One region of the Marinobacter sp. ST-43 genome, then DNA from elsewhere that is predicted to be linked to it. Evidence: predicted binding sites of a transcription regulator. Region 1 holds the regulator's gene; each other region holds the start of a gene.

Region 1 (5,522 bases):
GTCCAGGACTTCCTGGATCACCGTGTCCGGCAATTGCTGAAGCAAGTCGGCCAGGTCATCCGACTCGAAATCTTCCAGAATGTCCGCCAGCTCCTGCGCGTTCAGCTGGCTCAGGAAGTAGCTACGAATATCGTCGCCAAGGTACTGGAGGACTTCCCCTTCCAGCTGCTTGTCGACCAGGTTCCAGAGCAGGGCCCGTTGGCGTGGTGGCGAGGATTCCAGAAGGTGAGCAATATCGCTGGGGCTCAGACCGCCATTCAGAATGCGGGCCACCTGCTTGAGGGCACCACTGTCCAGCGCTTCACTGAGTGAGCGAAGGCGTTGGCGGGCCTGGCTTTTTTCCAGAATGTCGGTCATTGAACCACCTGCGATCAGAAAACCTTTGCATTATAGCGGAGTTAGGTGGCACACGTGAGAAAGGATTGTAGGTGAATGACGAAACCGGAGGTTATTCCCCTTCACCAAAATAATCGTTGATCAGGGCAGCCAGCGCGTCGATGGCATCCTGTTCGTCCGGGCCATCGGCAACCAGTTCCACTTCGGTGCCCTGGCTGGCGGCCAGCATCATCACCTGCATGATGTTCTTGGCGTCTACGTCCCGGCCTTTGCCGCGGATTCGCACCTTGCTGTCAAAGTCTGATGCGGTGGCCACAAGCTTCGCCGTGGCCCGCGCATGCAGGCCGAGTTTGTTGATGATGGTGATGGGGCGGCAAATCATAGGCGCTCAGATTTCTCCCCGGGCTTGAAGGTGTGGCAGTTCGGTGTGGCGCACCTGCACATTGCGGTAATTGTCGCGGAAATAGCGTCCGAGCTGCTCACACACATAAACGGAGCGGTGCTGGCCACCGGTGCAACCGATGGAAATGGTCATGTAGCTACGATTGCTGTCGGCAAACGAGGGCAGCCAGGTATTCAGGAAGCCCGTGACGTCATCCACCATCTGACGTGTCAGCGGTTCCCGTTCAAGAAATTCGATGACCGGCTGATCAACGCCGGTGTGCTTGCGCAGGCTGGTGTCCCAGTATGGATTGGGCAGGCAGCGGACGTCGAAGACGTAGTCTGAATCCACCGGCACGCCATGTTTGAAGCCAAAGGACTGGAACAGCAGTGCCAGTTCCTGATCCTTGCGGCCGGCCACGCGCTGCTTGATCATGTCGCGTAGCTCATACATGGAGAGCCCGGTCGTGTTGACGTAAAGATCGGCCAGCTTTGACAGGGGTTCCAGTAATTGCTTTTCGTTGGTGATTGCCTCCCGCAGAGACGTCTTGTCATCGCTCAGCGGATGCTTGCGGCGGGTTGCGTGAAAGCGCTGCAGCAGTGACTGCTCGTCGGCATCCAGGAAAATGATTTCAAGCTCGACACCGGTCTGCTTCAGTTGCTGGTAGATGGTTTCAAAATTGGCCAGCTCGGCAGAAAGATTACGGGCATCAATACTGACGGCCATTTTCTTCAGCCGGCCCGGTGCTTCCTGGGTGGCCGCCTCCCGGGTCAGCGGGAACAGCAAACCAATGGGCAGGTTGTCGATGCAGTAGAATCCCAGGTCTTCCAGCACATGCAGAGCCGTACTCTTGCCGGAACCGGATCGGCCACTGACGATAATCAGCTTCATGGGACTGTTTCTCCTTCAATCTGCCTGGCAGCCTGTCCAGATATCAGGCTGATCTCAGTGATTACTCTCCGCCATACGCTGGTAAAGGCTCGCGGCATCTTCACACTGGCGCAGCCGGGCGCAGAAGGTGCTGTCATTGAAGCGCTCCGCCAGCTGGCTCAGTAACTCCAGGTGTTCACTGGTGGCTTCTTTGGGGACGATCAGTGCAAACACCAGATCTACCGGCTGGTTATCGATAGCATCAAAGTCTACCGGCTCCTCCAGAGTCATCAGCACGCCGATGACCCGGTCCAGGCCTTCCAGTCGGCAGTGGGGGATGGCAATACCCTCGCCGATACCGGTGCTACCCAGCCGTTCGCGGGAGACCAGATTGTTGAAGATCTGGGTGTCGCTGAGGATTTCATCCTGAAAGTGAATCCGTTCAGCGATGAACTCCAGCACACGTTTCTTGCTTGAGGCCGGCACCTTACACAGGGTCAGTTCAGGGGCAAGAATATTGTCGATGGTCAGGGATGGCTCGCTCATGGATCGACTGCATGTCCGTAAAAAAAAGGCTGCGGCCGGTTAGCCCCGCCGCAGCTCGTTTCATGAAACACCCGGTAAGGTTCGCGCTTCAGCGACCGCCGTTACCGTGCATCCGGTCTACGTTCTTTTCCTTGTGCTTGAGGATCTGACGGTCCAGCTTGTCGACCAGAGCGTCGATTGCGGCGTACATGTCCTCATTTTCTGCCTTTGCGTGAATCTCACCACCAATCACGTGCAGCGTGGCTTCCGCCATCTGGCGCACCTTCTCGACCTCCAGTGTGACCTGGCAGTTACTGATGTGGTCGAAGTGACGCTCCAGCTTCTCGAACTTGGTGTTGACGTAATCCTTCAGAGCGGGAGTCAGTTCTACGTGATGGCCTGAAATGTTGAGTTGCATAGGCGTCTCCTGTTGTCATACTGCCGGCGTGCTTGCCGGCTTGCGTGCCAGTGCATCTTGCACCGGCGAAAGTTTAAACCAGGCGTTTTCGTTCGTTCGAGGGAGGAATATGCATGGCCTCCCGGTATTTGGCCACGGTACGCCGCGCCACGTTGATTCCCTGTTCCCCTAGCATGGCTGCAATTTTGCTATCGCTCAATGGCTTTTTCGGGGTTTCCTCGGCAATCAGCTTCTTGATCATCGCCCGGATGGCTGTAGACGAGCATTCGCCGCCCTCGGCGGTGCTGACGTGGCTGGAGAAAAAGTACTTCAGCTCAAAAATACCGCGGGGCGTGTGCATGTACTTCTGGGTGGTAACCCGGGAAATCGTGGACTCGTGCATTTCCACCGCCTGGGCAATGTCAGACAGGATCAGAGGCTTCATGGCTTCTTCGCCCTGATCGAGGAACCCTTGCTGGTGTTCAACGATGCGGGTGGCCACTTTCAGCAGGGTTTCATTCCGGCTTTGCAGGCTCTTGATAAACCATTTCGCTTCTTGCAGCTGGTCGCGCAGGTAGGTGTTATCGGCACTGCTGTCAGCCCGGCGGATCAGTGACGCGTAGCTGGCATTCACCCGGATACGCGGAGCGATTTCCGGGTTGAGTTCAACCCGCCAGCGGCCTTCGTGTTTGCGTACGATGACGTCCGGGATAACGTAATCCGGTTCGGCCCGGTCCACGACATCGCCAGGGCGAGGGTTCAGGCTGGTGATCAGGGCCAGTACCTGTTTCAGCTGGTCTTCCTTGAGCCGGCTGCGGCGCAACAGCTGTGCGTAGTCCCGGTTGCCAAGCAGATGCAGGAACTGGGTAACCACCAGTCTCGCCTGGCGCAGCCAGGGGGTATCCGGTGGCAGCTGGTTGAGCTGAATCAGCAGGCATTCCTGGAGATCCCGAGCGAACACGCCGGGCGGGTCGAAGTGTTGCAGGCGGTGGAGTACCGCTTCCACTTCGTCCAGTTCCAGCGGATCTTCTTCGGATTCGTCCAGCAGCCCTGCGTGAATGTCCTCGATGTCAGACGTCAGGTAGCCGCGCTCATCCACGGCATCCAGCAGCGCGTGGGCAATGGCCTGATCCCGCTCGCTCAGGGGCGTCAGGTTCAGCTGCCACTCGAGGTGATCCTGCAGGGTTTCGGTGGGCGAATTACGAGTCTCGAAATCCGATTCGTGCTCGTCTTCGCCCTTGCTGGCCGGCGCCGGGGCAGACTGGTAGATGTCATCCCAGGCGGTATCAACCGGCAGATCATCAGGAATGTTGTCCGGAATATCGTTCTCGGACGACCAGTCTGGGCCGTTCTCGGTTTCGTCCCAGTCCGGGCTCGCGTCCTGGTGGCTGTCGTCCTGGGTGGTCTCAGAGCCGGAAGCTTCGCTGTGCTCGTGCTCTTCGCGTTCGTCGCCTTCAGCGTGCTCATCGTCCTCGGAGGTTTCCAGCATGGGGTTTGATTCCAGCGCCTGCTGGATTTCCTGCTGGAGATCGAGGGTAGAAAGCTGCAGCAGGCGTATAGCCTGCTGCAGCTGGGGCGTCATGGTCAGACTCTGGCCCAGCTTAAGCTGTAATGAGGCTTTCATAACCATGGCTCAAGATCCATAACTCGTGGGCATCCCGGTTGTTGCTTTGCCGGCGCACAGGCCGAAAAAAATGTTGTACGCTGGTTACTTGCCATTGTCTGTGAACAGTATAAGCAAGTTTTTTGCCGAGTTTACTTGCTACAGATCATCAAAACAATCAGGCCTCGGATAAACCCTGTTTTATCAGGTCAGAGCCGGAACTCGTCGCCCAGATATACTTCTTTCACCTGCTGGTTTGCCAGAATGGCTTCGGCATTGCCGGAGGCAATGATGTGGCCTCCGGAAACGATGTAGGCATTCTCGCAGATGTCGAGGGTTTCCCGAACGTTGTGGTCGGTGATCAAGACCCCGATGCCCTTGTCCCGAAGGTGCCGGATGATGTGCTTGATGTCACTCACTGAGATGGGGTCTACGCCCGCGAAGGGCTCGTCCAGCAGAATAAAGGCAGGCTCCATGGCCAGCGCCCGGGCGATTTCAACCCTGCGGCGTTCGCCGCCGGATAGTGCCATACCCACGCTGTCCCGGATGTGAGTAATGTGGAACTCTTCCAGCAACTCTTCCAGCTTGGCGTCCCGTTCCGCCCGGCTCATGCCTTTGCGGGTTTCGAGGATGGCCATGATGTTGTCCCGTACGGTCAGTTTGCGGAACACGGAGGCTTCCTGGGGCAGGTAGCCGATGCCCTTGCGGGCGCGGCCATGCATCGGCAGCGGGGTGATGTCCTGGGTGTCGATGGTGATCCGGCCGTGATCCGCAGGCACCAGGCCCACGATCATGTAGAAGCAGGTGGTCTTGCCGGCGCCGTTGGGGCCGAGCAGGCCGACAATCTCGCCGGAGCGAATTTCCAGAGAAACGTCCAGCACCACTTTTTTCTGCTTGTAGCTTTTTGCCAGATTACTGGCCCTGAGAACTGCCATCCGAACCTTTCCCGTCACTGGATTGAGCTGAATTACGAGGCTGAATCACCATTTCCACCCGGCCGGAGCCGCCGTCGGATGGCGTGCCGCCTTCCGCAGTAACAACGCGGCGAACGGTGTCGTAGTGGATGACATCGCCCCGGAATACGTTGCCACCCTGTTCGATGACGGCCTGTCTTTCAAAAATGACCAGGTTTTCATCGCCAGACCAGGTGATGTTCAGGGCCTTGGCATCGGTCATGCCTTCGCCTTCCTGGCCAGGTTGCCGGTAATGGGCGGGGTTGCCGGCGGCTTCAATCCGGCTGACACCTTGTTGGTTCCGGTAAAGTACCACCCGATCCGCTTCCAGCCGGGTTTCGCCCTGGATCAGTTCGACAGCGCCGGTGTAAACGGCCGTACCGGCGCTATCGTCCAGGCGGGCAGAATCGGCACTGACCTTGATGGGGATGTCTGAATCCAGATTGAATGCCGATA
Region 2 (5,522 bases), on a different contig from region 1:
GCGATCCGCCTGCGGCCTGACGGTCCCCAACTCCGTATTAGGCCCAACAGACGTAGAATTATTACTGTATGCATACGTTAGTGTATTGCCGCTATTGTCAACAACCTGCAACTCTCCGTTGTCATCAAGAGAGGCGAATAAGCTCCTGGCGCTGGGGCTAGCGTTAATTGCATTAATCAATCCGTCTACATCGTTAACGCCACCGAGATCCACGAACACCTCTGAACCATCGATCTGCAGTGTGAAATCGAAGTTACCACTTTGAATAAAGGCATCGTCTATCTGACCCAAATTTAACTCTGTAGTAGCAGAGGCACTTAACCCGGTCTCATCATTAATGGCTGAAGCTACATCTTTTGCAGACAGTCCAGAGGGAATATTGATTGTGCGGTCGGCAGAACCATCATTATAGGAGACCGTAAATGTACCCGTAGGGAATGCTGTAACTGGTGGATTATTAGGGTCGAGGTTAAAGCCATTATTGGTGTAGGCTGGACCCGCTATCTCACCCATAACCGACACTTGTCGCTCTAAAACCGACTCTCGCGAATCTAAATTGACATCTGTCTCCAGCAAGGTGGTTCGCTTGGGAGCCAGATTATCAGTTTCAATTTGTAGGTCACCACGGATACCAGACAAGTTGCCATCACCGTCAGCGACGTAGCCCTGAACCCGCATATTCTGGTTATTAACAACATAACCTTCTTTATCAATCCCGAACTGGCCAGCCCGGGAATAACGGATTTCACCGCCATTGTTCAGAATAAAGAAGCCATCACCACTGATAGCCATATCCAGGCCGTTATCGGTGAAGCTGATATTGCCCTGACCGAATGACTGCTTTACGTCCTGCACCCGCACGCCGTCGCCAATCGGATTGGTACCGGCACTCAGGAAACCACTGGCGTACAAATCACCGAACTGTACCTTGCTGCTTTTGAAGCCGACGGTACTGGCGTTGGCGATGTTGTTACCGGTGACATCCAGATCCACCGAAGCGGCGCGCAGCCCGCTCAAACCTGTGTTAAATGCCATGACTTATACCTCCTGGTCTGACACCGGATCAGTTGATTTGTTTGACTTCAGACAGCGGAATGGAGCCCATTCCGGCCAGATTCAGAGTAATGGAACCACCCTGCCCCAACGACACACTGTCGACATTGGCGCTCACCATGGTCGCCAGCTGCTCTGACCCGGAGGGATAGGAGCCCTGTGCGACGATCGAGTAGGGTCCGGGCGGCAAAGGATTGCCGTTGCCGTCTTGCCCATCCCACTGGAACGACACCACACCAGCCTGGCTGCTGCCCATATCAATCTGGCGAACTAGTTCGCCGCTTTGATTCATGACCGACAGTCGCAGCCCACCCGTGGAAGCCGGCACTTGAATGGTGCCAGTTATCTCGCCTTCGCTACCCAGAATGCCCACACTGGAGGGTGCCAGCACGGTTTTTCCCACCATCGCTGAGGCCTGCAAGGCCTGGCTGGAGCGGAACTGACCAACAACATCATCGACGCTGCCAGACAGATTCTGCATTTCTTCCAGAGAACTGAACTGGGCCAGCTGCGCGATAAAATCGCCGTTGTCCTGCGGCTCCAGCGGGTTCTGATTCTTGAGCTGCGCCAGCATCAGCTCCATAAACGCGTCTTTACCCAGCTCGTTGCCACCAGGGGTCTTGCCCTCCTGGTTCAGCTGGTACTGGCTCAGCACGTCTGAGGCGGCTGCGGAATTCACTGCACTCATGGCTTAATCCTCACTTGTTACTGCTGACCCAGTGTCAGAATTCGCTGCATCATGGATTTGGCGGTGTTCATGACATCCACATTCATCTGAAAACTGCGGGACGACGACATCATGTCCGCCATTTCCTCAACCACGTTCACGTTGGGGTAGTAAACGTACCCTTCCTCGTTCGCGGCGGGGTGATTCGGCTCATAGCGCATCTGCAGTTCTGCATCGCTCTCGACAATCCCCTCAACGCGAACGCCGGCCCCGGGCCCCTCTTCGGAACCCATTCCAAATCCCTGCTGATCAGGGTTCAGCATGGCCTGCTGAATAGCGGCAAACACCGGTTTGCGGGCACGGTACGTTGTATCCGTGCTCGAACTGGCGGTTTCTGCGTTGGCAATGTTAGACGCGGTGGTGTTGAGCCGCAGTGACTGTGCGGTCATGCCGGAACCGGCGATGTCGAAAATGTTACCCAGTGACATGACAATCTCCTTCAATCTCGTACGAACTGCGGCTTATTCGCCCTTCAGCGCCTTTGTCAGGCCGGAAAACCGACTACTCAGGAACTGGAAGCTGGCCTGATAATCCATGGCGTTGCGCATGAAACGGGTCTGCTCGGCCTGCGCATCCACGGTATTGCCATCAATTGATGGCTGGTGCGGGGTACGGTACAGCAGCTCGCCGTCAGCGCCGGGGCTGGAGGTGTCCATATGGCCGCTGTGGGTCGTGGTCATACCAAAGCCCGTCATGGAATCCTGCGCCTTCTGCATCATCGCCTGGAAATCCACGTCGCGGGCCTTGTAGCCCGGAGTGTCGGCATTTGCCAGGTTGTTCGCCAGCACTTCGGCCCGCTTGACCCGCGCCTGCAGCGCGTGCTCATGAATACCGAGCGCTTTGTCGAATGTAATTGCCATTACTGCCTCCAGATCTTTGCACCGACCAGGCTGAACCTGTGAACTTGCCGGTTTTGCGTTCTGAAGTGATTAAAGCAAGCAGAGTGCCAGAATTGAAAAAGCCCGCTGTAATGCGGGCTTCGAAGAGGGCTGTCTAATAAATGAGCGGCAAATTCCGGTTAAACGCAACGAGGGCGGCAACGGGTTTCCCCAGGCGGACTTGCCGCTGATCGAGGCTCAGACTTGCCAGGGGGAAGTGCGCCCTGGCGCGGCCCACCTTGAGACATACTCTTTGGTATCGGGCCGGGGCACCGATGGTTTCTCACTGGCAACGGTACCGGTATAGAGGAAACCGATAATGGACTCGCCCGGCAGCAGCCTAAGACCGTCATGCAGCGACGGATGATAAGCCACAGGCCCGGTTCGCCACATGGCGCCGTAGCCGGCATCATTCAGCGCCAGGGAGATAAAACTCATACCGGCCGCTGCCGACATTACCTGCTCCACCTCCGGCACCTTCGGATGATGACGGGGCGACGCAATACCGACAATAATCATGGGTGCACGAGCCGGAGCATTCCGGGCCTTCTCACGCTCCTTATCAGAAGCGTCCGGCGGGCAGCATTCAGCAAACAGGTCGCCCAGAGCTGCCAGGCCTTCCCCCTCTATCACGAGATAACGCCAGGGCCTCAACAACGCATGATCCGGGGCCCGGGCCGCGCACCGGAAGGCCTGATCAACCACAGACACCGGTGGTGCCGGTGCCTGCAAACGGGGCTCCGAAGCACGATCCAGAATAAAACGGGTTATCGAACTCATACAGTCTCGCTGTTGATTGGTTGCATGATTTTCGGTTGGGCCGGAAGCGGCCCCGATGAATTGTGAGTTCTACGTAATGCTGTTAATCTTTAGTCGTAGTTCAAACCAACAATTATAAAGAATCGGCAGCATACAATGAGCGACATACTTATCGGAAGGATCCGGTTCTGAAAATGATGAGCGCACCCGCTGAATTACGCAGCATAACCGGCAATACCGGCAAGCTGGGGCAAGGCGACATCTACGACCACACGGTGGCGATTCCACCGATGCCCGATTACAACGGTCGGATACTGGCCTACACCGCCACTGCCGCCATTATTGTCACGGGTGTCCTTCAGGATGTGTTTCCCCAATTGCTTCTCTGGATGGTGGCTGGCGCTCTGATCTGGCCACACCTCGCGCACGTGCTTACACGGCGAACCTTCCTGCGACGTTCAGCCCGGATTCGGCAAAAAATGCTGTTCCTCGACTGCATAATCGGAGGCAGCTTTATTGGCTTGATCGGATTGATCGCCATTCCATCGGTATCGGTTGTCCTGATGCTGATGTTCAGCTGTCTGATCGTGGGCGGCGTCAGGCAATGGTTGTTCGGCACAGCGCTCATGTCTGCCGCCATGGCCGCCACAGTGGCGGCAACCGGCACCGCCGCCGATCTGGAAGCCCCGCTGCTCACCAGCATCGTCGCCATTTTGGCCACAGGCACGTACATCTGCGTTACCGCCTATTACTCACACCAGCAGGCCCGGGCCCTGCTGCTGGCAAAGACCCAGATTCAGAACCAGCGGGAACAGTCCATCGCCCTGTCCCACAAGCTCTCGAAATACCTGTCGCCTCAGGTCTGGCAGTCCATCTTTACCGGGGAACGGGATGTTCGGCTTGAAACCCAGCGCAAGAAACTGGCAGTGTTTTTCTCAGACATAAAAGGCTTTACTGAACTGTCGGAGGAGATGGAGCCGGAAGCCCTTACCGAGCTTCTGAATCACTACTTCAACGAAATGTCAGAGGTCGCCCTGAAATACGGCGGCACCATCGACAAGTTTGTCGGCGATTCCATCATGGTGTTCTTTGGCGATCCGACCAGTCGCGGCCAGAAAGAAGATGCGTTCTCGTGTGTGTCCATGGCCATCGAGATGCGCAAACACATGAAGATCATGCGCCAGAAATGGCGCAGCCTGGGCATCAAGACGCCCCTGGAAATCCGCATGGGCATCAGTACCGGCTACACCACGGTTGGTAACTTCGGCGCCGAAAACCGGATGGATTACACCATTATCGGCAAGGAAGTGAACCTCGCCAGCCGACTGGAGTCCCTGGCGGAACCAGGCGAGATTCTGGTGTCGTATGAGACCTTCTCGCTGATCAAAGACCGCATTATGTGCCGGGACAAGGGCGAGATTACCGTAAAAGGCTTTGGCAAGCCGGTGCCCATCTACGAGGTGGTGGATTTCCGGCGCGACATGGGGCCTCACCGTAGCTTCCTGGAACACGAACACAGCGGCTTTGCCATGTACCTGGATTCCGATAAGGTCACCGAACGGGAGCGCAAAGCCATACTCAGCGCCCTCGAAGACGCAGCCGACCGACTGCGTCAGGAAGACGATACCGAATAGCCGAGCCTGCTACTGCCTAACCAGCCGCGGCCCCGGACCATCTTCAGCACATGTGCTGCGCCAGGGGTTGATATCCAGGCCACCACGCCGGGTGTAACGGGCGCACACCATCAAGGATTCCGGCTGACACCTCGCCATCAAGTCAGTAAAGATGGTTTCAACGCAGTGTTCGTGAAAATCCTGTTTCTGACGGAAGCTCACGATATAGCGCAGCAACCCTGCCCGATCAATCTTCCTCCCGGAATAGCGAATCAGTACCGTGGCCCAGTCGGGTTGGCCGGTCACTGGACAGTTGCTTTTCAGAAGATGTGAACACAAGCCTTCACTGACCACCGGCTCGCTGGTTGTCAGCGACTCAGGCGCATAGTCGTAGGCCACCTGCTCTAGCGTTTCATCATCGATCAACTCGTATCCTTCGGGCCGGCCGATTGCAGGCGCTGAGTCATCCACACTCAGAAGCGTCACATCCAC
Region 3 (5,522 bases), on a different contig from region 1:
TGCAGTTTCTCATGCTGCCAGAAGGCGAAGACCCGGACACACTGGTGCGCAAAGAAGGGCCGGACGCATTTCAGAAGCGTATTGAGGGCGCTACACCCTTCTCACGCTATCTGTTTGATCGCCAGAGCGAGGGCCTTGATCTGCAGTTGCCCGAACACCGAGGCGAACTTCGGGCACGGGTTGAGCCCTTGCTGAACAAGATGCCCCGCAGCACGTTGCGGGACGCCATGTGGCACGAAATGCTGCGCCTTTGCGGCGGCCGCAACCAGTGGCAGAACCGCCAGCAGGGCCAGAATACCAAGGCACGGGGCTGGCGCGGTGAAGGCAAGAGCCGGCCCACGGAAGAGCGGATTGACGTAAAACTCAGCAAAGACAGCACCTTGTGCCTGGCCTTGCTGGAAGCACCGGAACTGGCAACCGAAGTGAAAGCTCTGGCAGACAGCACCCGGCAGCTTGAACGCGCGGGGCGTTTTGCCCGCTGGTTACTGGAAGAAAAAATTCAGACCCGCAAGACACTGGTCGCGGGGCTGGCCACGAACAAACAGGCCAGGGACAGGTTTTACAACCTGTTTGACGAACTGGAGCACATACCGGCCCGGGAAAGCACACTGGCGGCTGCCAGAGAGCTGTTAAGCCCGAATGAAGAGGCCGCGCGTCAGCAGAGGCTGGCAACCCTGCTCCGGAACCTGGCACAGCTTTCCCCGGAAGAACGGGAGGAGCTGCGAACGCTCAGCGCCGGTACGTTAAATCCGAAGGCTGAAAGCTGAGCACTTGAAACCTGTTGCCCTGATCACCATCTAACCATTCGGTGGCAGCGCAACCGAGCGACAGCTATAATGGCTGTTTAACTTTTTTCCTTTTTAAAAGCGAGTTCACAGGGTGTCTATGTCAGGCAATTCGCAGAAATCACGTTTGAAAGACCTCATCGCACGAGGCAAGGAACAAGGTTACCTGACTTACGCCGAGGTAAACGATCACCTCCCGGAAGATATCGCAGATCCGGATCAGGTTGAAGACATTATCCGGATGATCAACGACATGGGTATCCAGGTGTGCGAAGAGACACCAGACGCGGATACCCTGCTGATGACCGAAGGTGACTCCACTGCCGACGAAGCTGCTGCCGCCGAAGCCGCTGCTGCTCTTGCCGCCGTTGAGACCGACGCTGGCCGCACCACCGATCCGGTGCGCATGTACATGCGCGAGATGGGCACCGTTGAGCTGCTGACCCGCGAAGGCGAAATTGTCATCGCCAAGCGCATCGAGGAAGGCATTCGCGATGTCATGGCCGCTGTAGCACATTTCCCGGGCACCGCCGGCACCGTGATTCAGGCCTACGACCGCATCATCGAGAATGAAGGTCGCATCAGCGACATCGTCACCGGCTTCCTCGACCCGGACGACGCCGAGCCGTTCATGGGTGAAGACACCAGCACCGAAGACACCTCTGCTGATGACAGCGATACCAGCAGCGATGACGACGATGACGACACCTCCAGCGAAGACGACAACGACAACGGGCCAGATCCGGAAGAAACCCGGCTGCGCTTCGAGCTGCTGAAAGAGAAGCTGGACGCTGCCGAGAAGGCCTTGGCCAAACACGGCCGTGGGCACAAGAAAACCCAGGAAGCCCTGAACGAACTGGGCCAGGTTTTCGCCCCGTTTAAGCTGGCCAACAAGGCGTTTGACGAACTGGTGAACGTCGTTCGTTCAACCAACGACCTGGTCCGCGAGAATGAGCGCGCCATCATGCAGATCTGTGTACGCGACTGCAAAATGCCGCGCAAAGACTTCATCAAATGGTTCCCGGGCAACGAAACTGATCTTGAGTGGGCCGGCGAAATTGCCGCCACCAAAAAGCCCTATGCGGCCGCTATCGGTGAGCGTGTAGATGAAATCGTTCGCCTGCAGAAGCGCATCCAGAACGTTCAGACCGAAGTGGATCTGGACGTGGCCGACATCAAGGAAATCAACCGCCGGGTGTCGATCGGCGAGGCGAAAGCCCGCCGCGCCAAAAAGGAAATGGTTGAGGCCAACCTGCGTCTGGTTATTTCCATCGCCAAGAAATACACCAACCGCGGCCTGCAGTTCCTGGATCTGATCCAGGAAGGCAACATTGGCCTGATGAAGGCGGTCGACAAGTTCGAGTACCGTCGTGGCTACAAGTTCTCCACCTACGCTACCTGGTGGATTCGCCAGGCCATCACCCGCTCCATCGCGGATCAGGCCCGCACGATCCGGATTCCGGTGCACATGATCGAGACGATCAACAAGCTCAACCGCATCTCCCGCCAGATGCTGCAGGAGATGGGCCGCGAGCCCACACCCGAGGAGCTGGGCGAGCGCATGGACATGCCGGAAGACAAGATCCGCAAGGTGCTGAAGATCGCCAAAGAGCCGATCTCCATGGAAACACCCATTGGTGACGACGAAGACAGTCATCTGGGCGATTTCATCGAAGATATCCAGGCTCTGTCGCCAGTGGATTCAGCCACGGCTGAAGGCCTGCGCGAAGCCACCCGCTCCGTGCTGGCCGGCCTGACCGCTCGGGAATCCAAAGTACTGCGCATGCGCTTTGGTATCGAGATGAACACCGACCACACTCTGGAAGAAGTCGGCAAGCAGTTCGATGTTACGCGGGAGCGTATCCGTCAGATCGAAGCCAAGGCCCTGCGCAAACTGCGCCACCCTTCCCGCTCCGATCACCTGCGCGGCTTCATTGACGACCAGGGCAACGGTTAATCCCCAAGACAGTAGCGGGCGCCACCCCTCGTGGGTATAATGGCGCCCGTTTTCTTTTCCGGGCCTATAGCTCAGTTGGTTAGAGCAGGGGACTCATAATCCCTTGGTCGCTGGTTCGAGTCCAGCTGGGCCCACCATCTCCCAAACTCCTCCCCCAACCCGCACCCAACTCACTCCTGTCCAACTTATTTACACATACGCCTCCAACCTTCTCTTAAGCACTGCCCAAGCCTCTGTTTTAACGTCAAATAATCCTATTGGCACACACTGTGCTGAAAGTCAGACGTAAGTACAGATCGCGGCTTCGCCGCACTGCGTTCAGGGCTTGCCCTGAGAGAAGGTGAAAAATGAAACAGATTACAAAGCAGATAACACACGTTATTGCGGCTCTGGCATTAACCTGGTCTGCTGGGGCTATGGCCCTGATCCTTGGCCCCGCAGACGCCGACAAAACTGTCGACGTAGGCCCCCCAAATCCAGCGCTTGACGCCGGTGACGTTGCAGCCCTTTTTGGAACGTCCGACCTCACTTTGCTTTACAAGTCCAACTACGAAGGCCCGGAAGAAGGCTCCTACCAATCCTTCTACTCCACCAGTTTCACCGGAGACCCTAACAACGCGGTGATCAGCTGGGATGGCCCGGACTACATTGTGTGCCCTGAGTGTTACCTGGTTGTCAAAGACGGCAACGAGCCACAATACCTGTTCAACATCGGCAGCTGGAATGGCCAGGACGTACTGGATCTTCAGGGCTTTTATCCAAACAGAGGCGCCATTTCTCATGTAGCGATCTTTGGCAAGTCCGTTCCTGTACAGGTTCCTGAGCCAGGAACACTGGGCCTGCTGGGACTTGGCATTCTGGGCATGCTCACAATCAGAAGAAAGTTACAAAAATCCGCCTGAGTGTCGACATTTTTTACATGCCACTAAAGCTCCCCTTGGGGAGCTTTTTTTGTGCCCGTTCACAAAACCGCAAACATTAAGTAACAGAAATACACGGAAGCCCACCTTTTAAGCTCATGAGTTTTCGGCCGTTTTAGACAATTCTTGAGGTACGCGGTTCTACCGACACCCTGTCGTGTCAAAAATGCCAACGTCCCGATCAGACAAGCCTCATACACTAAAACCTGAACAAGCGTACCAGTCCTGAAAGGAATCCCTCGGGACTGAGCACAAAAACAATGAGTGAACGGAGTGTATACATGGTTCTTTCCCCCCGATTCTCAGTACGGGCGGTATCCCTTGCCGTTGCAGCAGTTTCCGCCTCCCTGTCCATGCCCACCAGTGCCAGTATGGGCAACCTGGGCACCAGTTATGGTGTAATGCCGGTCGATGTGGCCACCGCCCAGTCCCTTTCGATGTTCAATGAGCAGGTTTCTGCCACCTACTACAATCCGGCAGCACTGACGAAAGATCCTCGTGGCGAGCTTACGGCGGGTATCCTTCATTCTGAACAGGAGCTGCGCTCCGATAATCCCAACGCCAGCGGGGACATTGTCTCCGACTCTCCGAGCCAACACGTTTTGATCGGCATGAAGACCAACCTTGGGTCACTCACCCGGTTCGGGCACCCCATCTATCTCGGGTTTATTGCGGGCGTGGAAAAGTACGGTAAGGAGATGCTGGCTTTCAGCTCTGAAACCAGCGAGAGCGGACAGTTCCTTCAATACGGGAAAGAACCTTTGTTCCTTAACATCGGTGGTGCAACCCCGATCTGGCGCGGTATTTCCGCCGGTGCTTCGGTTCGGGTAACGCTCGAAGCGACCGCTAATCTTGATGCCGTCTCGACGCTGGGCGGCGAAACCAGCCGTGAGCGCCTTGCGGTCAATGCCGAGCCTTCTCTGAAGACCATTCTGGGCACGAACATCGATCTGGGCAGCACATTTTGTCCTGAATCTGACTGTTTCCTGAACGGATGGGAAACGGCGCTGACCTACCGGACGAAGTCATCGGCCTCAACCACAGTCGACTCCAACATCATCGTGACCCAGACTATCCCGGATCCCGGGCTCAGCCTGGCTGTGACAACCATCGACTCATTCCAGCCGGAAACGATTGCCATCGGCACACAATACTCCGGTGACGGCTGGCGCATCGGCGGCAGTATCGAACAACAGAACTGGTCGGAACTGGAAGACGAATTCAGCGGCGACTCCATCAAGGATCAAGGTTCCGTGGCCTCCGGAAACCGGATCGGTTTCGACGACATCCTGATTCCCCGCCTTGGTGCGGAATATCAGTTGAACAAGAACTTCGCCCTTCGTGGCGGTGTTGCCTACGAAGAGTCTCCCCTTAAAACCACTCGTAATCCGGAGCTCAACTACCTGGATACCGACAAACTGGTGGTTGGCCTTGGTATCAGTGCCACTTACGACCGCACCCGTCTGCTGGCCTACCCGGTGCGGCTCGACCTGGGCTATCAGTACCAGCAACTGCAGGAGCGCGACTTCACCGTGGTGGACTACGACGGTGACGAAACCAGTGTCACTGCCGATGGTGATATCCACGTATTCAGCGGATCCATCACCCTGAAGTTCTGAGGAGGCTTGCCATGAAGTACAACAAGACCCTGGCACTGATTCCGGCCATTTTGCTGGCCGCCTGCGGCGGTGGCGACAAACAGTCCATTGACGAAAACCCAGACCCGGCTCGATGGTCTATTCCTTCCCGATGGATGGGCAGGCTGATATCAGCCCGAAAGCCGACATCGTGCTGCGCTTCTCTCATGCGATTATCGATGATGAAGCAACCCTGCAGAACAAGATCACCCTGCAGAGTAAC

Evidence for each region. Region 1 encodes sigma-54, which starts transcription at its own class of promoters, with help from an activator protein. Its sites were predicted from a motif close to ANTGGCATNNANNTTGCTNT; they were not measured.
Region 2: a site for sigma-54 is predicted at 2,712-2,731, ahead of flgB (flagellar basal body rod protein FlgB). Genes of this name have one in related genera too.
Region 3: a site for sigma-54 is predicted at 2,999-3,018, ahead of QPL98_RS09885 (PEP-CTERM sorting domain-containing protein). Genes of this name have one in related genera too.

What each region holds. Positions count from the first base shown of each region.
Region 1 covers NZ_JASSVO010000002.1:104,669-110,190, reverse strand. The annotation lists gene mgtE (magnesium transporter) at 1-357, opposite strand, end outside; gene QPL98_RS04730 (HPr family phosphocarrier protein) at 449-718, opposite strand; gene rapZ (RNase adapter RapZ) at 725-1,609, opposite strand; gene ptsN (PTS IIA-like nitrogen regulatory protein PtsN) at 1,664-2,134, opposite strand; gene hpf (ribosome hibernation promoting factor) at 2,223-2,531, opposite strand; gene QPL98_RS04710 (RNA polymerase factor sigma-54) at 2,605-4,134, opposite strand; gene lptB (LPS export ABC transporter ATP-binding protein) at 4,323-5,048, opposite strand; gene lptA (lipopolysaccharide transport periplasmic protein LptA) at 5,026-5,522, opposite strand, start outside.
Region 2 covers NZ_JASSVO010000001.1:863,443-868,964, forward strand. The annotation lists gene QPL98_RS04075 (flagellar hook protein FlgE) at 1-1,035, opposite strand, end outside; gene QPL98_RS04080 (flagellar hook assembly protein FlgD) at 1,064-1,741, opposite strand; gene flgC (flagellar basal body rod protein FlgC) at 1,759-2,208, opposite strand; gene flgB (flagellar basal body rod protein FlgB) at 2,242-2,640, opposite strand; gene QPL98_RS04095 (nitroreductase) at 2,857-3,438, opposite strand; gene QPL98_RS04100 (adenylate/guanylate cyclase domain-containing protein) at 3,612-5,051, shown strand; gene queF (NADPH-dependent 7-cyano-7-deazaguanine reductase QueF) at 5,061-5,522, opposite strand, start outside.
Region 3 covers NZ_JASSVO010000005.1:215,772-221,293, reverse strand. The annotation lists gene dnaG (DNA primase) at 1-767, shown strand, start outside; gene rpoD (RNA polymerase sigma factor RpoD) at 886-2,742, shown strand; tRNA gene QPL98_RS09890 (tRNA-Ile) at 2,803-2,879, shown strand; gene QPL98_RS09885 (PEP-CTERM sorting domain-containing protein) at 3,090-3,644, shown strand; gene aupA (alkane uptake protein AupA) at 3,944-5,281, shown strand; partial or broken gene aupB (alkane uptake protein AupB) at 5,293-5,522, shown strand, end outside.